2 regions of the Streptomyces odontotermitis genome follow, and region 2 is predicted to be linked to the other one. Evidence: riboswitches for the same ligand, from Rfam matches in the RefSeq annotation. Region 2 holds a riboswitch; the other holds the start of a gene.
The links. A riboswitch is a leader RNA that binds a small molecule or an ion and turns the genes downstream of it on or off. The one in region 2 is predicted to bind cyclic di-AMP.
Positions count from the first base shown of each region.

Region 1: another riboswitch for cyclic di-AMP. It lies ahead of ACQB60_RS13075 (transglycosylase family protein); the one in region 2 lies ahead of ACQB60_RS39460 (C40 family peptidase).

Region 1 is NZ_JBNJLS010000003.1:519,491-522,666, forward strand. Features, by position in the region: gene ACQB60_RS13065 (cytochrome P450 family protein) at 1-704, shown strand, start outside; gene ACQB60_RS13070 (transglycosylase family protein) at 850-1,932, shown strand; cyclic di-AMP (ydaO/yuaA leader) riboswitch at 2,126-2,318, shown strand; gene ACQB60_RS13075 (transglycosylase family protein) at 2,324-3,049, shown strand.
Region 2 is NZ_JBNJLS010000024.1:65,939-69,114, reverse strand. Features, by position in the region: gene ACQB60_RS39470 (LysE family translocator) at 5-640, shown strand; gene ACQB60_RS39465 (DUF6328 family protein) at 579-1,151, opposite strand; gene ACQB60_RS39460 (C40 family peptidase) at 1,253-1,723, opposite strand; cyclic di-AMP (ydaO/yuaA leader) riboswitch at 1,727-1,894, opposite strand; gene ACQB60_RS39455 (hypothetical protein) at 2,277-2,582, opposite strand; gene ACQB60_RS39450 (ATP-dependent Clp protease proteolytic subunit) at 2,590-3,176, opposite strand, start outside.

The sequences.
Region 1 (3,176 bases), on a different contig from region 2:
TGCGGGGCTATCTCGCCGAACTCATCCACCGCAAACGCGCCACGCTCCCCGCCGAGCCGACACCCGGCGAGGACCTGATCTCCGGTCTCATCCGGGCCTCCGACCACGGCGAGCACCTCACCGAGAACGAGGCCGCCGCGATGGCCTTCATCCTCCTGTTCGCCGGGTTCGAGACGACCGTGAATCTCATCGGCAACGGCACGTATGCCCTGCTCACCCACCCCGAGCAGCGCGCCCTCCTGCAGTCCTCCCTCGACCGGGGCGACACCGCGCTGCTCGAGACCGGCATCGAGGAACTCCTGCGCTACGACGGCCCGGTGGAGCTCGCCACCTGGCGGTTCGCCACCGAGCCCGTGACCATCGGCGGCCAGGGCATCGCCGTCGGCGACCCCGTCCTCGTCGTGCTCGCCGCCGCCGACCGGGACCCGGAGCGCTTCGAAGGGCCCGACACCCTCGACCTCGCGCGCACCGACAACCAGCACCTCGGGTACGGGCACGGCATCCACTACTGCCTCGGCGCGCCCCTCGCCCGGCTGGAGGGACAGCGGGCGCTCGCCACCCTGCTCACGCGCCTGCCCGACCTGCGGCTCGCGGCGGAACCTGCCGATTTGCGCTGGCGCGGCGGGCTCATCATGCGCGGACTGCGCACGCTGCCGGTGAAGTTCACGCCCCCGGAGAACTCGGCCGGAAGCGACGGAAGCTGACGTTCCGTCAGGGCTGTGACTTTCACGTGATCTCCGCTGCATCGACTTGTGACAAGCGTTCGAGTCCCGCTACGTTCACCAGTCATCGCGGCACCACCCGCGACCGTGGCGTCCCGCGTCACGGCAGCCACGGAAAGGCACGCGCATGCTCTCCGGGAACGGTCGTCACCGTCGCCCCCGTCAGGCCCCTGCTCTCGTCGTCGCGGCGGGGGTCGCCGGATCTGCCATCGCCATCCCGCTGCTCGGCGCCACCAGCGCGAGCGCCGCGGACGCCGCGACCTGGGACCGGCTCGCGGAGTGCGAGAGCGGTGCCTCCTGGAGCGCCAACGAGGGCAACGGCTATTACGGCGGGCTGCAGTTCTCGCAGGAGGTCTGGGAGAACTACGGCGGTCTCGACTACGCGCCGAGCGCCGACCAGGCCAGCCGCTCCCAGCAGATCGCCGTCGGCGAGAAGGTGCTGGAGGACCAGGGCCCCGACGCCTGGCCGAGCTGCTCCGCGGTGGCCGGACTCACCCAGGACGGCACCGCCCCGGACGTCGACCCGGGCGCTCCCACTCCGGAGCCCACCGACTCCTCCGGCCCGTCTGACGCCCCGTCCGACCCCTCTTCGGAGGCCCCCGGCGACGGCGGCAGCGGTAGCGACAGCGGCAGCGACGGTGGCGACACGCCCGGAACCGGCGGTCCCTCCCGAGACAAGAATCACGACGAGCCGGGCAACACGGACGAGACGTCCAAGCCGTCCGACGACGCCTCGAAGCCCTCCGAGGGCTCCGCCGAGCCGTCCGACGGTGCCTCCGAGCCCTCGGACGACGGTGCCGAGCCGTCCCCGTCCAAGCCCTCCGGCAGCGGCAGCGGCAGCGAGGACCCGGACAAGTCCGGCCAGGACGGGCCCACTTCCCCCGGCGGCGACCAGGCCACTCCCGCGCCCGACCCGTCCGACTCCGCACCCTCCAGTGGTGGCCGCCACCGCGGCGGCCACGCCGACGAGGGGGCCCACGACGGCGCCAAGGACCGCTCGGGGCGCCACGCCTCCCGCGGGCAGTCGCGTGACAAGGACGCGGCCGACGGCACCTACACGGTCCGCCCCGGGGACAGCCTCTCGGCGATCGCCGACGACCTTGACGTGCACGGCGGATGGCCCGCTCTCTACGACGGCAACAAGAAGGCCGTCGGAGCCGACCCGGACCTCATCCTTCCCGGTCAGCGCCTCGATCTGGGCGAAAAGTAAGGGAAGTTGACGGTAGGCACCCGGCCTCCTTATTCGTAAATGTCCGGTTTGGCGCGAGTGAGAGATGGGTCTCAGAAGCCCTGATCGTCTTTGAAATTCCGGGGATCGCGTGCCTACGGTCATCACCGCTCGCCACTGCGGGCCCCGCCGGTCGGTACGCCGAATCCTGCCAACCGCCGGACGGGAACAGTCGTCGCGTCAAGCGCCGTAGGCAGGAGCGGGGGACCCAAGGTTTGCGCCGGGCCCACCCGGACGGCGGCTCAACACAGGAGCCGCCGGACGGGGTTGGGAACGGCTAGGGGTTAAGTCGCGCTCAAGGAAGCGCGGCCGGGCACTCACTGGCCCGAACCCGACAGCTCACCTCGCAGGCGTCGGTGAGGGGATCTAACTCATGCTGCGTTCCAGCAAGGGCAAGCACCGTCGTCCGTCCAAGGCCACCCGCGTCGTCACGCTCGCCGGCGTCACCGGCGTCGCCGCCGCCGCCCCGCTGATGGCGGCCGGCTCCGCCTCCGCCGCCACCGGCGCCGAGTGGGACGCCGTCGCCCAGTGCGAGTCCGGCGGCAACTGGTCCATCAACACCGGCAACGGCTACCAGGGCGGCCTGCAGTTCTCGCCGTCGACCTGGGCCGCCTACGGTGGCACCAAGTACGCGCCCACCGCCGACAAGGCGTCCAAGGCCCAGCAGATAGAGATCGGCGAGAAGGTCCTCGCGGGTCAGGGCAAGGGTGCCTGGCCGAGCTGTGGCGTCGGCCTCTCCAACGCCTCGTACAGCGGTGGCGGCTCCGCCGAGCAGCAGCAGCCGCAGCAGCAGGCCCCGAAGCCGCAGCCGAAGCCGCAGGCCGAGCGCACCGAGCAGGCCCCGCAGCAGCAGAAGTCGCAGGCCCAGCCGCAGCAGACCGCCCCGAAGTCCGACTCGAAGAAGACCGTCGAGACCCCGACCGGCAAGACGGTCAAGAAGGGCGACGGCGAGTACAAGGTCAAGAAGGGCGACACGCTCTCCAAGATCGCCGAGTCGCACCACGTCAAGGGCGGCTGGCAGAAGGTCTACAAGCTCAACGGCGACATCATCGACGACGCCGACTTCATCTACCCGGGCCAGCAGCTGCACCTCAGCTGAGGCTGACTGCCCCACCCCGCCCTGACCTGCCGCAGGGCACACCCCGTCCCCACGGGCTCCCCGCCCCGGTGCGCGTATCCCCCGTACGCACCGGGGCGGGGGCGTGTCCGGACCCCTGCCCGGCCCC
Region 2 (3,176 bases):
GCCCATGGACGCTCAACTGCTCGCCTTCACCGGCCTCGCCGCCGCGCTCGTCGCCATGCCGGGCGCCGACTTCGCCGTCGTGGTGCGGCACGCCCTCGTCTCCCGCCGCGCCGGCGCCGTCTGCGCGCTCGGCATCGCGGCCGGGCTGCTCGTGCACACGGCACTCGCGGTCGCGGGGGTCGCGGCGGTCCTCGCGTCCGTACCGGCGCTGTTCCGCGCGCTCCAACTGGTGGGCGGCGCCTATGTGCTGTACCTGGGGGTGCGGGCGCTCGAAGGGTGGGTGCGGACGCGCGGGACGACGCGGGCAGAGGCTCCGGACGCCGTGGCGGTGGCGGACGTGCGGGGCGGGCTGCGCGAGGGCTTCCTCACCAACGCCCTGAACCCGAAGGCGTCGCTCACCTTCCTCAGCGTGCTGCCGCAGTTCGTGCCCGACGGCAGCCCGGCGATGCCCCGCACCCTGCTCCTCGCGGCGATCGTGGTGGCACTCGCCGTGCTGTGGTTCCAGGTGGTGGCCCTCCTCGTGGACCGGCTCGGGACCTGGCTGCGGCGGCCGCGCACCGCCCGCGCCATCGAGGGCCTCACCGGCACCGCGCTCGCCGCCCTCGGTCTGGCCCTGCTGTGTGAACCGCTCCTCGGCTGAGGCGCACCGATCCCTGGCGGACCGGCCGCGACGAGCGGCCCGCGCGCCGCACCAGACGCGGCAGCACGCCCCACAGCGCGCCGCACACCAGGAGCGTCCCCGCGCCCGCGCCCACCCCGGCCGCCCGGCCCGCCGTCACGTCGACCACGAGCAGCACCGCCCCGCCGAGGGCGAGCACGAGCACGCCCATGCCGACCCCGGCGAGCCGGGAGGAGACCCGTACCACCAGCGGCTTGGCACCCTGCCGGAACAGGGCGCGGTGCAGGGCGGCGGGCGCCGTGAAGAGGGCGGCGGCCAGCACCGCGAGCAGCAGCGTGGCGACGTACGTGCCGCGCTGCACGGTGTCGAGCGACGGGAAGCGCGGAGTGAACGCGAGCGACAGCAGGAACGCGAAGAGGATCTGGACGCCGGTCTGGGTGACCCTCAACTCCTGGAGCAGCTCGGAGAAATTGCGGTCGGCCCGCTGAAGAGGCGTCTCGTTGCGGTCCGTACAGAGGTGGCGGGCGGGCATGGCACACGAGTAGCCGCGCCCGCCCGCCTCAACCGTGGCAGGGGAACCGCAGATCCAGGGATCTGCGGTTCCGCAGGGCCGAAGGGCCGGGAGGCCGGGGGTCAGCGCACCCTGCCGTACCAGACGCTCTTGGTCCAGATCTTCTGCTTCCGCACCACGTCACCCGTCTTCGGCGAGTGCCAGATCTTGCCGCCGCCGGCGTAGATCCCGACGTGGTAGACGCTCCGGCCCGAGTGGAAGAACACGAGGTCGCCGGGGGCCCGCCGGGACTTCGAGATGTGGCGGGTCTTGTTGTACTGCTGCGCGGCGGTGCGCGGCAGCTTCTTGCCGGCCTTCTTGAACGAGTACAGCGTCAGGCCCGAGCAGTCGAACCGGTGCGGTCCGACCGCTCCATAGCGGTACGGAGAGCCCTTCTTGGAGGCCGCTACCTTGAGCGCTTTCGATGCGTGCGTAGCCGCTTGTGCGTCGCTTGCGAGGCCGGGAGCCACGATGGTCCCGCCCACCGCCGCGAGCGTCAGTGCCGACGCGGCGCCGGCCCTGGTGAGCAACGGAACACGATTCAGCGCAGTCATGCGCAACCCTTCGTCAACCGCCTGTGAAGGATGACCTGTCGGATTCGGGCTGGCGAAGTTGCCCGGCCGCGGTGTGCGGCTTCACCCCAAGGGCCGTCCGGATCAAGCCCGGTGGCCCGTCGTGCCTGGGTCCTCCACTCCTGCCGATGCATTCTTCGTCGACCGGTCATCCGGGCAGCGGCAGGACTCGGCGTCCGCCCGGACCGCCCCGCCGCGGTGGCGGGGGCTTGTCGTCGAAAGGGATCTTGACCCGTCAACCCCGAGAATTCCGAGCCGAATCGGCAGTTTGTGAGGCTCCTCACGACTGACCTGTTCGGGTGGACAGCGGTGAATGGGGGAAATCGGCGCGACGGCAGAGCATCGCTCGACCAGCACCGGAATCACGTATTCCGGTGCGCGCGTACAAACCTTGCGCAACTCTGGACCGCGTCCGGACCGAGGCCCGCCTACGCTGATCGGGGGACCACGTCTGGTCCGTTTCACGCCGCGACCGGACGGTGCGGCGCGGCGCGCGCGGCGCTCGATGGGCCGCGCGCCGGCCGCCGGCGGGCCCTCAACCCCCGGACTGTGGCGGAACGGTGACGCGCTGTGACCGCCGTTCGCCGTCCAGCACCCGCAGGGCCTGGGCGAGCGTCGTGGCGTGCACCTCGCTCTCGCCGCGCTGGTGCATCAGGGCCAGCGCGTCCCGCAGTTGGGTCGCCTTGCTGACCAGCGCCTGGGCGGCGCGGAGTCCGCCGTACGTGGTGGTGGAGCGGGCCGGGTTGATGCGGCCGAGGAGGTCCACGGCCTCCAGGTAGCGGTCGATCAACTCGCCCTCGGCGCGCGTCAGGGCGGGCAGCGGCGGCAGTTCGGGGAGCATGCGCGGCTCACCTCGCGCCCGGCGCGGAGTCCTGCGCGCCCCGGCGGCCCGGTACGACCCGGTCCACGAGCCCGTACGCGACGGCCTCGTGCGCGTCGAGGATCTTGTCCCGCTCGATGTCGGCGGCGACCCGCTCGGGGCTCTGACCGGTGTGCCGGACCAGCAGCTCCTCCAAGAGGGCGCGGGTGCGCAGCAGTTCGTCGGCCTGGATCACCAGGTCCGAGGTCTGCCCCTGGATCGGCTCGGTGACCGTCGGCTGGTGGATCAGGACCCGGGAGCCGGGCAGCAGGGACCGCTTGCCCGGCGTGCCCGCCGCCAGCAGGACAGCGGCGGTACCGGCGGCCTGGCCCAGGCAGACGGTCTCCACGTCGCAGGAGACGTACTGGAGCGTGTCGTAGATCGCGGTCATCGCGCTGAACGAGCCGCCGGGGGAGTTGATGTAGAGCGAGATGTCCCGGTCCGGCGTCTGGTGCTCCAGATACATGAACTGCGCCATCACGTCGTTGGCCGAGGTGTCGTCGACGGGTGTCCCGAGGAAGACGATCCGCTCCTCGAGGAGCTTGGAGTACGGGTCCTGCGTGCGTACGCCCGAGC